DNA from 3 places in the Gibbsiella quercinecans genome. Region 2 is predicted to be linked to each of the others. Evidence: predicted binding sites of a transcription regulator. Region 2 holds the regulator's gene; each other region holds the start of a gene.
The links. Region 2 encodes CRP, which controls carbon source genes, mostly activating them, when cyclic AMP is high. Its sites were predicted from a motif close to ATGTGANNNNNNTCACAT; they were not measured.
Positions count from the first base shown of each region.

Region 1 (4,699 bases), 2.4 Mb from region 2:
CGGCACCTAATTCACTGATATAAGGTAACTTTTCAACCACCCCCGCTAAATCACCGATGCCATCACCATTTGAGTCTTTGAAGCTTTGAGGATATACCTGATATACAACGCATTGTTTCCACCAGCGCTCACTCATCATTCATCCCCTTCATCATTAGCAGGTGCTGTAGCGACAAAATCATTCACATAAATAAGTTGCTCCCTGGCCTCATTAACGGCCTCTCTGATTGCATCCCGGTCAATAAACCCCTCATTAAGGTCAAACAAAATTGACATAATAACCGGTAAGTTAACCCCGGTAATGATATGCAAGTTATCGTTGTTAAGATACCGGGCAAATGCTTGATTAACAGAGCCTCCTAACATATCTGTAAAGACAATGACTTCATCTTCCTGAAAGTTAACGTCCGCAAGTACAGATGAGATTTCTTCATCAATAGGCTTATTTGTTAAATACGCGGAAATAGCGATAATATCCGCAGTATCTGGCAGCACGTATTTTACCGTATCTTTCATGCCTTCAGCCAGCCGATGATGTGTGGCAATGATTATTTTCCTCATTTTCATCTTCTCTTTAAACTTTCAAAATGCCAAAATATGAGAGCAGTAACGCCACTCCAATCACAAGAAATATAATATTCATTATGCTGATTTTTTTAGATGATATTAGTTTAAATACAACTAATGTTAATGCCGCTGGGATAAGCGATGGCATAATCTTATCTAAGATTTCAGACTGAATCGGTAATGATATTTCTCCGGAAGTAAAGGTTAGCCCCACGTTAACTTTCACAACGGCTGGAATTAAGGCCCCAACGACCGTCAACCCCATTATTGATGCCGCTTCGGTAAATATAGTCAGCTTATTCCCTAAGGCGGTCACGAGCTTCAACCCGGAGCTATATCCGATATGAAATAGTTTGAAGCGGAACACAAGAAATATCATGTTGAGACAAAGCCAGATCACCGCACCAACCGGGCTGCCTTCCAGCCCCATATATGCAGCAATAGACCCCATAATCGTAGGGTACAAAACCCAAATGAGCGTATCGCCCACACCAGCCAGAGGCCCCATCATGCCGGTTTTAAAAGCCTGGACGGCATTTAAAGACGACCGCCCATCCTTTTCTTCCATAGCTAAACTTGCACCGAGTAAAAGGTTAGCCATCCAGGTGGTAGTGTTAAAGTATTTAAAATGATTATTCAGTGATGCAATATAATCTTCATCATTACGATGAATTTTTCTTAGTGCCTTTTGTAAACCATACACAACAGCAGGACCTTGCTGTGTCTGATAGTTGAATATATTGCACGCCATAAACATATATCTTAACGCAGCTTTGTTAATATCTTTTTTTGTTAAGACAATTTCTTTTCTTTCAGCACTTTCTGAATCTGAATTGCATTGACTATTCATCAAAGTCATCGCCTCCCTCTGCCGGAGTTGTCTTTAGATTAGCTGACTGTTGATCGGGTTCAGCCATTTTTTGAGTAAAGTAATAATATGCAAATGCAAAACCAAGTACCGAAATACCCAGTATCGGTAACTTCAGATACGCTGAGACAACAAACCCAATCAGCAGCATACTTAAATACTTTTTCACAGGCATTACCTGAAGAAGTAGCGCGATACCTACAACAGGCAATATATTCCCTGCGATCGACAACCCATCCGTAAACCATTGGGGAACGATTGATAAAACCATTCTGACGATCGTGTCACCAAAAATAACGCATAATGCAGCCGGGATGGCAGTAGATAATCCGAAGATTAACGGCCCTACCCAGAATATCATATTCATTTTATGATATTTTTTATTGTTGGCAGCTTTTTGGGCAGCATTTGCTACGTAGGTATTCAGCAACTTTGCCAGTACATCCAGTTGGATCCCCAACATACCCACGGGCACGCCTACAGCTAAAGCGATGGCCTTTGCTTCATCAATGTTGCTTGTGGATTTCATCGCCACATAAATGCCGACCAGCGTTGCCAGGCCCCAGTTTGGAACGGACGAACCTCCGATATTCGCCACACCCAACGACATCAATTGAAAAGTACCGCCAATCATCATGGCAGTTGTCATATCCCCCAGTATTAGGCCTGAAAAGAAAGAAACCATTATTGGGAACCAAGTGCTCAGGCATAACCCTTGTTGGTCGATAACAATCCAGAAAGCTAAAGCCACTATTAATACGGCCTGTATGATGTCCATTTACTCACCTTTGCTATTTAATATAGGCTTCTAATGGTTCTTCTGCATCATTTGGCACAAAATGAAAAGTTACCGGTATGCCAAGTGAAGATAACTTCTTCAAATCTTCGACTTCTTTAGGGCTGACGGAGACCATTTTCTTCAATGTGGTTTTACCCTCGCCATCAAATATAATACCTATATTAATTTTAGGAATTTTTACACCACCCTCAACCAGTCGCAATAATGTTTCAGGCGTGTTCACAATAAGAAATACGTTATGCCCATCATATTTCCCGCCTTTAAAATTATTTATCGCGGTGGTTGTATCTATAATTGACATATTGGTACCCACCGGTTTACTCATCCGCATAACTTCTTTTTGCGTTTCATCCTGGCTGATTTCGTCATCTACAACCATCAACCTTTTTGCTTTTGTAAAACCAGTCCATTGAGTCACAACGATGCCGTGAATCAAACGTTGATCAATTCTTGCCAGAACAACACTCATAATTTCCCCTTAGTAATCAATCTGTTTTCTTGTATTAATGCAAACTAATGCAATATCAATGCAACCGCTTGCATTGGATGATAATAGCTATCCAACCTTGGTAAAGTGAATTGTTTAAGGAATGTGATTTTACTCACATAAATGGTGGGTGGCTGATGCGTTTCAGTGTGGTAGAGACAAACAGGGTGTTTGGAGTGCGTTTTTGTATGTCATTGTTTTTATATGGTTATATGCTAACTTTACTTTTTTAATAAGTTTGTTAAGCTTGATCGTTTAACCCATTGTTGTTGAGCTGGATATCTTTTTAGGGGAACGATTTAAATGGCAATCACGATTAAGGATGTCGCGCTCAAGGCCGGTGTAGCCACATCGACAGTATCCAGAGTGATCAACGATAGCGCCAATATCTCAGAAAAAACGAAAGAAAGAGTTAACAGGATTATGCAGGATTTGGGTTACACCCCTAACTCAACGGCGCGAAGCTTAGGAAAAGGGAAAGCAAATGCCATTGCGATAATCTTGCCACCGTTAAAATCAAGAGAAGAAATGAGTATCCCTTTCTTTCTCGAGTTTATTGAATCAGTAAATACCGAGGCCCAGAAATTTGGGCTTTCAGTGGCTTTGGCCGTGTCAAAAAATTTTGATGAGCTGTTATTGAATGTAAAACGGATGCATGATCAAAAACAGGTTGACGGCTTTATTCTCTTTTATTCAAATATAGAGGATCCTGTCATTGAGTATTTGCACAAAAATAAATTCAATTTCACGTTGACAGGTATGCCATGTAAAAATGAAGACAGCATTACCTATGTTGATAATGATAACCAGTTATTAGGCAAGCATGCGACAGATTACCTCATAAAAAATGGTCATAAAAAAATCCTTTTCATCACAAACAGAATAAAAGAAAATGTTCATTTTGAACGATATTTTGGTTATCAAAAAGCCTTGCTGATGCAAGATCTTATCCCTTTTGATGCAATTGACATTGAAAAACCCCAAGATTTAGAAAACATTGGCAGTATTCTAAAGGAAACCAAAGCTACTGCTGTAGTTATTATTGAAGATCTCCTTGCGTTTAAAGTCATCAAGCATCTTGAATATATTGGTTACGCTGTCCCACAGAATATATCCGTCATTAGTTTTAACAATACAATATTCTCTACATTATCTCATCCATACATTACAACTATAGATATAAATGTTGATTTATTGGCGAAATATAGTTTGAAACATCTTGTGGAACAGATAAACGGAAAGAAATCTCATGGAATGAAATTCGTTGTGCCCCACCGGATTGTAGAGAATGAATCTGTTGCAAAATTATCAGATAATAAACAAGAAAAATAATCGGAGCGTTAATGTTATTTCTTGTACACTTTTAGCGCACGGGAATACCCCCGCCGGACGCTGCAGCAACCGGCAAAAGCGTTTACAACAAAACCTGCTATCAGGCCAGAAAATGCAGTGATTCCAGCGTCTGTTGCAACGCATCCCGCTCTTTGCCACTCAATGTTTGTAGCGGAAACGGCAGACACGGCATCGAAACAACCCCCAGGATCTCCGCCACCGTGGCGATCACCCGCAGGCTACCGTGGCGGCGATAATATGCCCACAATGGCGCCAACACCACATCCAGCTCATGCGTTTCACTCTCATCCTGGCGTAATGCCGCTTCTGTCAGGCGCAGGGCATAGTGCGGGAAAAGCCCCCCGAGCACGGAGTACCAAACATCACAACCAGCAATCAACCCTGCCGCAGATTGAGCATCGCCGCTGATCCCGATAGTGACACCGTCAGAAACGCGCGCTTTTAGCCTTCTGACGCGTTCCCTGGCCGCATCGCGATCGGCCGGGAGATCGCCGAGTTTGATCGAGCCGATAGCATTGAGCCTGGATAACGCAATCAGCAGCTCGTCCGTAAATTCAAACCGGGTCGTCGCCACATTGTCATAGATACAGAGCGGAACGGACAGTTCGCGGCTCACGCGCTCATA
Region 1 covers NZ_CP014136.1:470,007-474,705, forward strand. Annotated here, with positions in the region: gene ACN28Q_RS02245 (alpha-glucosidase) at 1-139, opposite strand, end outside; gene ACN28Q_RS02250 (PTS sugar transporter subunit IIA) at 136-561, opposite strand; gene ACN28Q_RS02255 (PTS system mannose/fructose/sorbose family transporter subunit IID) at 575-1,426, opposite strand; gene ACN28Q_RS02260 (PTS mannose/fructose/sorbose/N-acetylgalactosamine transporter subunit IIC) at 1,410-2,213, opposite strand; gene ACN28Q_RS02265 (PTS sugar transporter subunit IIB) at 2,227-2,703, opposite strand; gene ACN28Q_RS02270 (LacI family DNA-binding transcriptional regulator) at 3,025-4,053, shown strand; gene ACN28Q_RS02275 (dihydrodipicolinate synthase family protein) at 4,154-4,699, opposite strand, start outside.
Region 1: a site for CRP is predicted at 2,825-2,842, ahead of ACN28Q_RS02265 (PTS sugar transporter subunit IIB). Genes of this name have one in related genera too.

Region 2 (4,699 bases):
GCCATTTTGCCGGTCGTTTGCCGATCCTCGGCGTTTGCCTGGGCCATCAGGCTTTGGGGCAGGCGTTTGGCGCCAGCGTCGTGCGCGCCCGCAATGTGATGCATGGCAAAACCTCCGCCATTCGCCACGACGGCCGCGGCGTGTTTGCCGGCTTGAATAATCCGTTGACCGTAACCCGTTATCACTCACTGGTGCTGGAGGCCGCTACGTTGCCGGATTGCTTTGAGGTGACGGCCTGGAGCGAGCGTGCAGGGGTACGTGATGAGGTAATGGGGATCCGCCACCGCACGCTGCCGCTGGAAGGGGTACAATTCCATCCGGAAAGCATTCTTAGCGAGCAGGGGCATCAGCTTTTGGGCAATTTCCTTAAGAGTTAATCGGTTAGGTTTTTTTTACCTGCTTTTGATGATTTAGGTTTGCCCTTGAGTGGTTTTTTATGCATATTTTGTGATTATATTTTCACTTAATGGCAACGATAAATTCTTATTGCGTACAGGGTGGGGCCCAAGAATGACCGAAAAATCCACAGTCAGCCGTAGTACATTTGATCAGGTAATTTTGCCCGTTTATGCACCCGCACAGTTTGTGCCGGTGAAAGGCCAGGGCAGCCGCGTGTGGGATCAGCAAGGGAAAGAGTATATTGATTTCTCTGGCGGTATTGCGGTGACGGCGCTTGGCCACTGCCACCCGGCGCTGGTCGCGGCGTTGAAAGAGCAGGGGGAAACCCTGTGGCATACCAGCAATGTGTTTACCAATGAGCCGGCGCTGCGCCTGGCCAGTAAGCTGATTGCGGCGACGTTTGCCGATCGGGTATTTTTCGCCAACTCCGGGGCGGAAGCCAACGAAGCGGCGTTTAAACTGGCCCGGCATTACGCAATTACCCGCCACAGCCCGTACAAGACCAAAATCATCGCGTTCTATAATGCTTTCCACGGTCGCACGCTGTTTACCGTTTCGGTCGGCGGCCAGGCGAAATACTCCGACGGCTTCGGGCCGAAGCCTGCCGACATTGTGCACGTGCCGTTCAACGATCTGGCCGCCGTGAAGGCGGTGATGGACGACCACACCTGCGCGGTGGTGATGGAACCCATCCAGGGCGAGGGCGGCATTATGCCGGTGGACGCCGCGTTCCTGAAAGGGGTGCGCGAGCTGTGCGATCGCCATCAGGCGCTGCTGGTGTTTGATGAAGTGCAAAGCGGCATGGGGCGCAGCGGCAAGCTGTTCGCCTATATGCACTATGGCGTAACGCCGGATATCCTGACCACCGCTAAAGCGTTGGGCGGCGGTTTCCCGGTCAGCGCCATGCTGACCACCGAGGAAATCGCTTCGGTGATGCACGTGGGCACCCACGGCACTACCTACGGCGGCAACCCGCTTGCCTGTGCGGTCGCTGAAGCGGCGCTGGACGTCATCAACACGCCAGAGGTGCTGAGCGGCATTGAACAGCGCCACGGCCTGTTTGTGCAGGCGCTGCAACGGATTGGCGAGAAGTACGCGATTTTCTCCGAAGTGCGGGGGATGGGGCTGCTGATCGGCGCGGAACTGGTGCCGGGCTATCACGGCAAGGCGCGTGAGTTTCTGACTGCGGCGGCGGCGCGTGGGCTGATGATCCTTAACGCCGGGCCAGATGTGATCCGCTTTGCGCCTTCGCTGGTGGTGGAACTGGAAGATATCGACGCGGGGATGGCGCTGTTTGAACTGGCGGTGCAGGACGTGATAAACGCCTAAGCGGCGGGCACAGCGAGCTAGCGCCGTGCAAAATAAACGCCCCGTGGCCGGTTGGCCACGGGGCGTTTGCTATTTCCTGGCGCCCAGCGTGTGATTAACGCGTGCCGTAAACCACGATGGTTTTGCCGTGGGCAGAAATGAGGTTTTGATCTTCCAGCATTTTCAGAATACGGCCGACGGTTTCGCGTGAGCAACCGACAATCTGGCCGATCTCCTGGCGGGTAATTTTGATTTGCATGCCGTCCGGGTGAGTCATGGCATCCGGTTGTTTTGCCAGGTTTAGCAGGGTTTGTGCGATACGCCCGGTAACGTCAAGGAAAGCAAGGTTGCCCACTTTCTCTGAAGTAACCTGCAGCCGGCTTGCCATCTGCGCAGACAGGCGCATCAGGATATCCGGGTTCACCTGGATCAACTGACGGAATTTCTTATAGGAAATTTCAGCCACTTCACAGGCGGTTTTCGCCCTTACCCAGGCGCTGCGCTCCTGGCCTTCTTCAAATAACCCGAGTTCCCCGATAAAGTCCCCCTGGTTGAGGTAGGACAGGATCATCTCTTTACCTTCTTCGTCTTTAATCAGCACCGCGACGGAGCCTTTAACGATGTAGTAAAGCGTTTCGGCTTTTTCACCTTGGTGAATCAGCGTACTTTTGGATGGATATTTGTGGATATGGCAATGAGACAGGAACCATTCGAGAGTCGGGTCTGTTTGCGGTTTGCCGAGAACCATTCGCTGTTATCCTCTGTTGTAATCGCTGCCTTGTGTCACAGGGATCAGAGTTCCCTGTAAAACATGTTTTAGCCCACGTGCGCGTGGTGGCTATCAACAGGTTTTGAGGCGTGCCATAAAATATGCTACTGCTTTAGCATATTGACTTGCCGGAAATGCTGCAAGCTACATTCTGTTAACATACCACGTCAGGCACCTTTCCTCGAACGTTTCCCTGGAGCCTGCTCATTGGAAAGGGGATTTTCAGACTGAGCCCTGCCATTAATCGTGGAGCCGGCAAAAAGACAACATACTGCCGCAAAGCCCGCGATTGCCGCCGCATTCACGCGCAATGACAGGACACAGTCTAGTGTGGTTTTAGCACAGAGTGAGGCCAGTGTCTTGTGTTGTCTCGCTTCAGCATGATTCACGTCAGGTTCCGTTGCCAGTTTTAGCGCGAAAGCGTAGTCTGGGCTGCATAAACCAAGCGGAGTAACGAGTATGCAGGCAAGAATCAAGTGGGTGGAAGGTTTGACGTTCCTGGGCGAATCCGCCTCCGGCCATCAGGTGTTGCTGGACGGCAACGCCGGGGAAAAAGCGCCAAGCCCAATGGAAATGGTGTTGATGTCTGTTGGCGGGTGCAGCGCGATTGACGTGGTCTCGATTCTGCAAAAAGGCCGTAACGATGTGCGTGATTGTGAGGTAAAACTGACCTCAGAGCGCCGCACGGAGGCGCCGCGCATATTTACCCATATCAACCTGCATTTTATTGTTACCGGTAAAGGGCTTACCGATAACGTTGTTGAGCGTGCGGTGAATCTGTCGGCGGAGAAATATTGCTCGGTATCGCTGATGCTCGGTAAGGCCGCCAGCGTCACCCACAGCTTTGAAATCCGCGCGGTGGAGTGACGCCCAACGTATTACTTGATTTTTTTCCCTTCCAACAGGCGCTGCACCAGCGGCGCCATGATCAACTCCATTGCTAGCCCCATTTTTCCGCCCGGCACCACCAATGTATTGATATGCGAAATAAATGAACCCTGCAGCATCGCCAGCAGATAAGGGTAGTCGATCTGCTCCAGGCCGCGGAAGTGGATCACCACAAAGCTTTCATCCAGCGACGGGATCGCTTTGGCGGCGAACGGGTTGGAAGTATCCACCGTCGGCACCCGCTGGAAGTTGATATGGGTGCGTGAAAACTGGGGCGTGATGTAGTTAATGTAATCTTCCATCGAGCGAACCACGGAATCCATCACCGCTTCGCGTGAATGGCCGCGCTCGCCGGTATCGCGGATCAGTTTCTGGATCCACTCCAGGTTGACGATCGGCACCACCCCCACCAGCAAGTCGACATACCTGGCGACGTCATGATGGTCGGCGACAACGCCACCGTGCAGCCCTTCATAAAACAGCACGTCGGTGGGTTCCGGCAGGGGCTCCCAGGGGGTGAAGGTGCCTGGCACCTGGTTGTAGGGCACCGCTTCGTCGTAAGTGTGCAGGTATTTGCGCGAACGGCCGGTGCCGTGTTTGCCGTATTCAATAAAGCTTTGTTCCAGCAGGCCAAAGTCGTTGGCTTCCGGGCCGAAATAGCTGATGTGGCGGCCAAGATCGCGTGCTTTGCGGATCGCGGCGTCCATCTCCGGCCGGGTATAGCGGTGGAAGCTGTCGCCTTCCAGTTCGGCGGCGCGGATATTCAACTGCTGGAATATTTTGCGAAACGCCACGCTGGTGGTTGTGGTGCCGGCGCCGCTGGAGCCGGTCACCGCAATGACAGGATGTTTAGCTGACATAAATACCGTTCCCCGTGAGAAATCTGGCGATGTGGCCGTGCCCCGTATTCAGGCTGGCGCCACAGCCTAGCATTGTTATCACGTTTCGCGCACCGGTGTCATCTTTGCGGCAGAGGGATGCGAAAAAAGCAACGCATCGGCGCAATTTTGCTGCTTCAACCGCAGCACGAAATTGGCGAGACTGTAAAAAAACGGGAGGAAAGCCATGAACATGCCGTCGTCGCGCTGGTGGTGGGATTTATCTACACGGGAATTCAGTGAACTGGAAATGGATAAGATGGTGGCGGTGTTGCCGATCGGCGCCGTCGAGCAGCACGGCCCGCATTTGCCCGTTCGGGTGGATGCGGCGATCAATGCCGGGATAGTGCAGCGTGCGGTGGAACTGATGCCCGCTGATTTACCGGCGTTGATTTTGCCCATGTTGCCGATTGGCAAATCCGATGAGCATTTGCACTATCCCGGCACCCTGACGTTG
Region 2 covers NZ_CP014136.1:2,860,576-2,865,274, forward strand. Annotated here, with positions in the region: gene ACN28Q_RS13200 (aminodeoxychorismate synthase component II) at 1-377, shown strand, start outside; gene argD (bifunctional acetylornithine/succinyldiaminopimelate transaminase) at 511-1,728, shown strand; gene crp (cAMP-activated global transcriptional regulator CRP) at 1,823-2,455, opposite strand; gene ACN28Q_RS13215 (OsmC family protein) at 2,936-3,343, shown strand; gene ACN28Q_RS13220 (phosphoribulokinase) at 3,355-4,224, opposite strand; gene ACN28Q_RS13225 (creatininase family protein) at 4,430-4,699, shown strand, end outside.

Region 3 (4,699 bases), 890 kb from region 2:
ATTGCCGCCTTTTTCTTCCACCAGTTTTTTCAAGATGGTCGGCGCCGGCGGCTCTACGGCCAGATCGTGGCGGTTGCCGGTGCGTTGGAAGTTGCCCGGTTTGTCGCCAATGAACGGGCGCGCAATCACGCGGCCGATGTTATAGCCGCCTTCGGTCAGCTCTTCACGGGCGATCTCGCACAGTTGGTACAGGCGCTCCAGCCCAAAGGTTTCTTCGTGGCAGGCGATCTGGAACACTGAGTCTGCCGAGGTATAGAAAATCGGCTTGCCGGTTTTCATGTGCTCTTCGCCCAGTTGATCGAGGATCACGGTGCCGGAAGAGTGGCAGTTGCCCAGGTAGCCAGGCAGTTCGGCACGTTCAACCAGTGTGTCGAGCAGCGCCTGCGGGAAGCTATTCTGCTGATCTTTAAAGTAGCCCCAGTCAAACAGCACCGGCACGCCGGCGATTTCCCAGTGGCCTGACGGCGTATCCTTGCCGGAAGACAGCTCGCTGGCATAGGCGTAGGCGCCGATGATATCGGCATGTTTATCCAGCCCCTCCGGAAAGTGCCCGGTCGACTCTTCGGCCGCTTTGCCCAGGCCCAGACGGCTCAGGTTGGGCAGCGTCAACGGGCCGCTGCGGCCCACATTGGCTTCACCACGCGCGCAAGCGGCGGCAATATGGCCGAGGGTATCGGCGCCTTTGTCACCAAAACGTTCAGCGTCTTCGCTGGCGCCAATGCCGAATGAGTCAAGGACCATGATAAAAGTACGTTTCATTGTGTTCTCCTGCGTGCTTTCACGCGTTAACGGCGGCAATGTTCGCCGCCGCTGTTAATGCTGTTGCCAACGCCAGGTGCCATCACCGGCGCCGCTTATTCCGTTATCCGCTGGTAAACCACCGGCGTTGCCGCCGGCGGCTGCTCACCGATCTTCATCGCCGCGCGCAGCGTATCGGCCGCCTGCTGCCAGCTGGCTTCATCGTTGGCGTGGATCACCGCCAGCGGGCGCTGCCCGTCGACGGCATCGCCAAGCTGCGCCATCTCTGTCAGGCCGACGCTGTAATCAATGCTGTCGTTCGCACGGCGACGGCCACCACCCAGCGCCACCACCGCCATGCCCAGCGCACGGGTATCCATGGCGTTGACGATCCCCGGCATCTCGGCATAAACCGGCTTGCTAAGCGTCGCCGCCGGCAGGTAGCTGTCATAGCGCTCAATAAAGTCCACAGGCCCCTGTTGCGCCGCTACCATGCGGCCAAAGGTTTCCGCCGCGCTGCCGTTATCCAGCACCTGCTGCAGTTTGGCGCGCGCTGCGGCAGGGCTTTGCGCCAGGCCGCCGGACAGCAGCATTTCCACGCACAAGGCCATCGTCACTTCCAGCAGACGCGGGTTGCGGTACTCGCCGGTCAGGAAGCGCACCGCTTCGCGGACTTCCACCGCATTGCCGGCGCTGGAAGCCAGCACCTGGTTCATGTCGGTCAGCAATGCCGTTGTCTTACAGTTGGCGCCGTTCGCTACGCCGACGATGGCGCGGGCCAGACCTTCCGACTGCGCGTAGGTTGGCATAAAGGCGCCCGAGCCGACCTTCACGTCCATCACCAGCGCATCCAGCCCCTCGGCCAGCTTTTTCGCCAGGATAGAGGCGGTAATCAGTGGGATCGAATCCACAGTGGCCGTGATGTCGCGCGTGGCGTAAAAGCGCTTATCGGCCGGCGCCAGCGAGCTGGTTTGGCCGATAATAGCAACGCCGACCGCTTTAATAATCTGGCGAAAGCGGCTGTCATCCGGGAAAATATCAAAGCCCGGGATCGCTTCCAGTTTATCCAGCGTGCCGCCGGTGTGCCCCAGCCCGCGGCCGGAAATCATCGGCACATAGCCGCCGCAGGCGGCCACCATCGGCCCGAGCATCAGCGACGTCACATCGCCCACGCCGCCGGTGGAATGTTTATCCACCACCGGGCCGTTCAGCCCCAGCCCTTGCCAATTCAGCACGGTACCGGAATCGCGCATCGCCATGGTCAGCGCCACGCGCTCCGCCATGGTCATATCGTGGAAATAAATGGTCATCGCCAGCGCGGCGATCTGCCCTTCGGACACCGAGTTATCGCGGACCCCATTGATAAAAAAGCGAATTTCAGCCTCGTTTAACGGCTGGCCGTCACGCTTCTTACGAATAATTTCTTGTGCCAGGAACAAGGCATCCCCCTGTTTGACCGAGTGTCGGGCCATGCAATTGCTACGGCCGACGGCCGCAGACAGAATCAATAGTCGCCGCCGCCGGCCTGAGCGCCATGCCCCAGCGCCGCCAGCAGACTGGCCAACAGGCTTGAAGCGCCAAAGCGGAAGTGGCGCGCATCGGCCCAGCCTGCGCCCATGATACGGTCGGCAAGTTGCAGATAATGCTGCGCCTCTTGCGCCGTACGCACGCCGCCCGCCGGTTTAAAACCGACCCGCTCGCCAACGCCCATATCGCGGATCACCCCAAGCATCAACTCCGCGCTGGCCAGCGTGGCGTTAACCGGGACCTTACCGGTCGAGGTTTTAATAAAATCAGCGCCGGCATTAATGGCAATTTCCGAGGCCTGACGTATCAAATCCGCCTGCTTGAGCTCACCGGTTTCGATAATCACTTTCAGCAGAACGCCCGCGGCGGCACAGGCCTGCTTACACTGTTTCACCAGTTCAAAGCCCACCTGCGGATTGCCGGCCATCAGCGCACGGTACGGAAACACCACGTCCACCTCATCGGCGCCGTAGGCGATCGCTGCGCGGGTTTCCGCCACCGCGATATCGATATCATCATTGCCGTGCGGGAAATTGGTCACGGTGGCAATACGAATATCCGGCGTCCCCTGTTGGCGCAGGGTTTTACGCGCAATCGGGATAAAACGTGGGTAGATACAGATGGCGGCCGTATGCCCTGCCGGGCTATTGGCCTGACGACACAGCGCAATCACTTTCTCATCGGTGTCATCATCATTCAGTGTGGTTAAATCCATCAAACTCAGCGCACGTTGCGCTGCTGCGGTAAATTCGGTCATAGAACTCTCCAACGAGTACAACCCAAGGCAACCGCGCCCGGGTTGAGTAGGTCATCATGAGCCAATCTGTTTGCTTCGCTCATTTTATGTTGGCGAGCGGACTTGGTTCCTTGAAGATAGCGCTGGGAAAGGGTTTTCCCCGGCGGCAACTGAGATCCTTCTCACCGCGTATGGCTATTCAATTGTAATAACCAGCAAGGCAATTGGAACACAAGGGCCATGGAGGGTTTGTGTTCCGATTCACATTATATGAAATATTCGTGTAACAAGTCCGAATTATATGTGATTAACATCACATATAAAGGCGATTTTGTTCACAAAATGGCCAAGCTGGATACTGCAATTATGGTTGCAACGCAGGCGTCAGTCCACGATATGCCATCAGTTTAGCGCTGAAGCAAAGATGGCTGGCCAGCTTCAGATAGCGAACAGGGTGCGGGTATTTTGTTGCAGTTGTGTGGCGATCGTTTCGGCAGGTTCTGGCCGCAGCAGGCAAAGCGCCTGAAAAACGTCTGCGGCGCGCTCGGGGCGGTTTGGCTGGCCCTGATAGCCGGCCAACGGCATGTCCGGGGCATCGGTTTCCAGCAGCAACGCCGCCAACGGCAACTGCGCCATGACGCCGCGGGTTTTCTGCGCCCGTGGGTAGGTGATGGTGCCGCCAACGCCGATAAAGTAGCCCAGGCGAACAAACGCCTGCGCCTGCGCCAGGCTACCGGCAAAACCGTGCACCACGCCGCGGCGCGGCACATCGGCCCGGCGCAGCATGGCCGCCAGTTGATCATGGCTGCGCCGCGAATGCAAAATCACCGGCAAATCATGCCGGCCGGCCAGTTTAAGCTGGGCCGCCAGCAGCCTTTGCTGCCGCGCCAGCTGCGGCTCGGCCATGTACAGGTCAAGGCCGATCTCCCCCACCGCCACCAGCTTGGCCGGTTTGCTGGCGAGAAAATCTGCCAGTTGCGCCAGCTGTTCGTCGCCGTGCTGGGCGATATACAACGGATGCAGGCCAAGGGCGGCATACAGCGGCGAATGTTCGCGCGCCAGGCGCAATACGCGCGCGAAGCGATCGGCGGTAACGGCGGGAACGATAATTTGCCGGACGCCGGCCTGCTGCGCCAGCGCCAGGCTTTGCGCCTCCTGGCCGTAAAACGGCGGAAAATCGAAGTGGCAATGAGTATCCGTAAAGCGATAGCTCATACCGCCTTGCCCTCACCGCCCGCGGTAACATCAGGCCCGATGCTGTCGTTGGCGATCAGGGCATCGTCAACCGGCACGTTGACTGCCGGCATGGCGGTGGGCACGCGGCGCCGGTTCTCCGGCTGCAACAGGCGGCGCGAGAGCGGTTTTTGCACCCGGATGCCGTCATTGTTGGCCTGCGCCTGCAGCCAATGCCCCACGGTCGCCAGGAAATAGCGCCCGCAGCGCCGCCCAAGATGATAATCAAGGTTCAACGCGGAAATGCGGCTGCCGAGCGCGTGGCTTGCCAGCGGCTTCGGTGGGAAGATTTCAAAGATGCGCAGATCGCCCGGGGGCTTTTCAATGAACTGCTGAATACGGTGGTAGCTTTGCTCATGCTGCTGCATGATGCGCACCATTTGCTGCAGGCTACTGTCGGTCAACCAATGCTCCATGCGCTTCATCCACTGGGGCGTATAGAACATTTGCGAAGGCACGGTGCGG
Region 3 covers NZ_CP014136.1:1,973,112-1,977,810, forward strand. Annotated here, with positions in the region: gene deoB (phosphopentomutase) at 1-759, opposite strand, end outside; gene deoA (thymidine phosphorylase) at 855-2,177, opposite strand; gene deoC (deoxyribose-phosphate aldolase) at 2,243-3,022, opposite strand; gene ACN28Q_RS09170 (TatD family hydrolase) at 3,440-4,216, opposite strand; gene ACN28Q_RS09175 (patatin-like phospholipase family protein) at 4,213-4,699, opposite strand, start outside.
Region 3: a site for CRP is predicted at 3,303-3,320, ahead of deoC (deoxyribose-phosphate aldolase). Genes of this name have one in related genera too.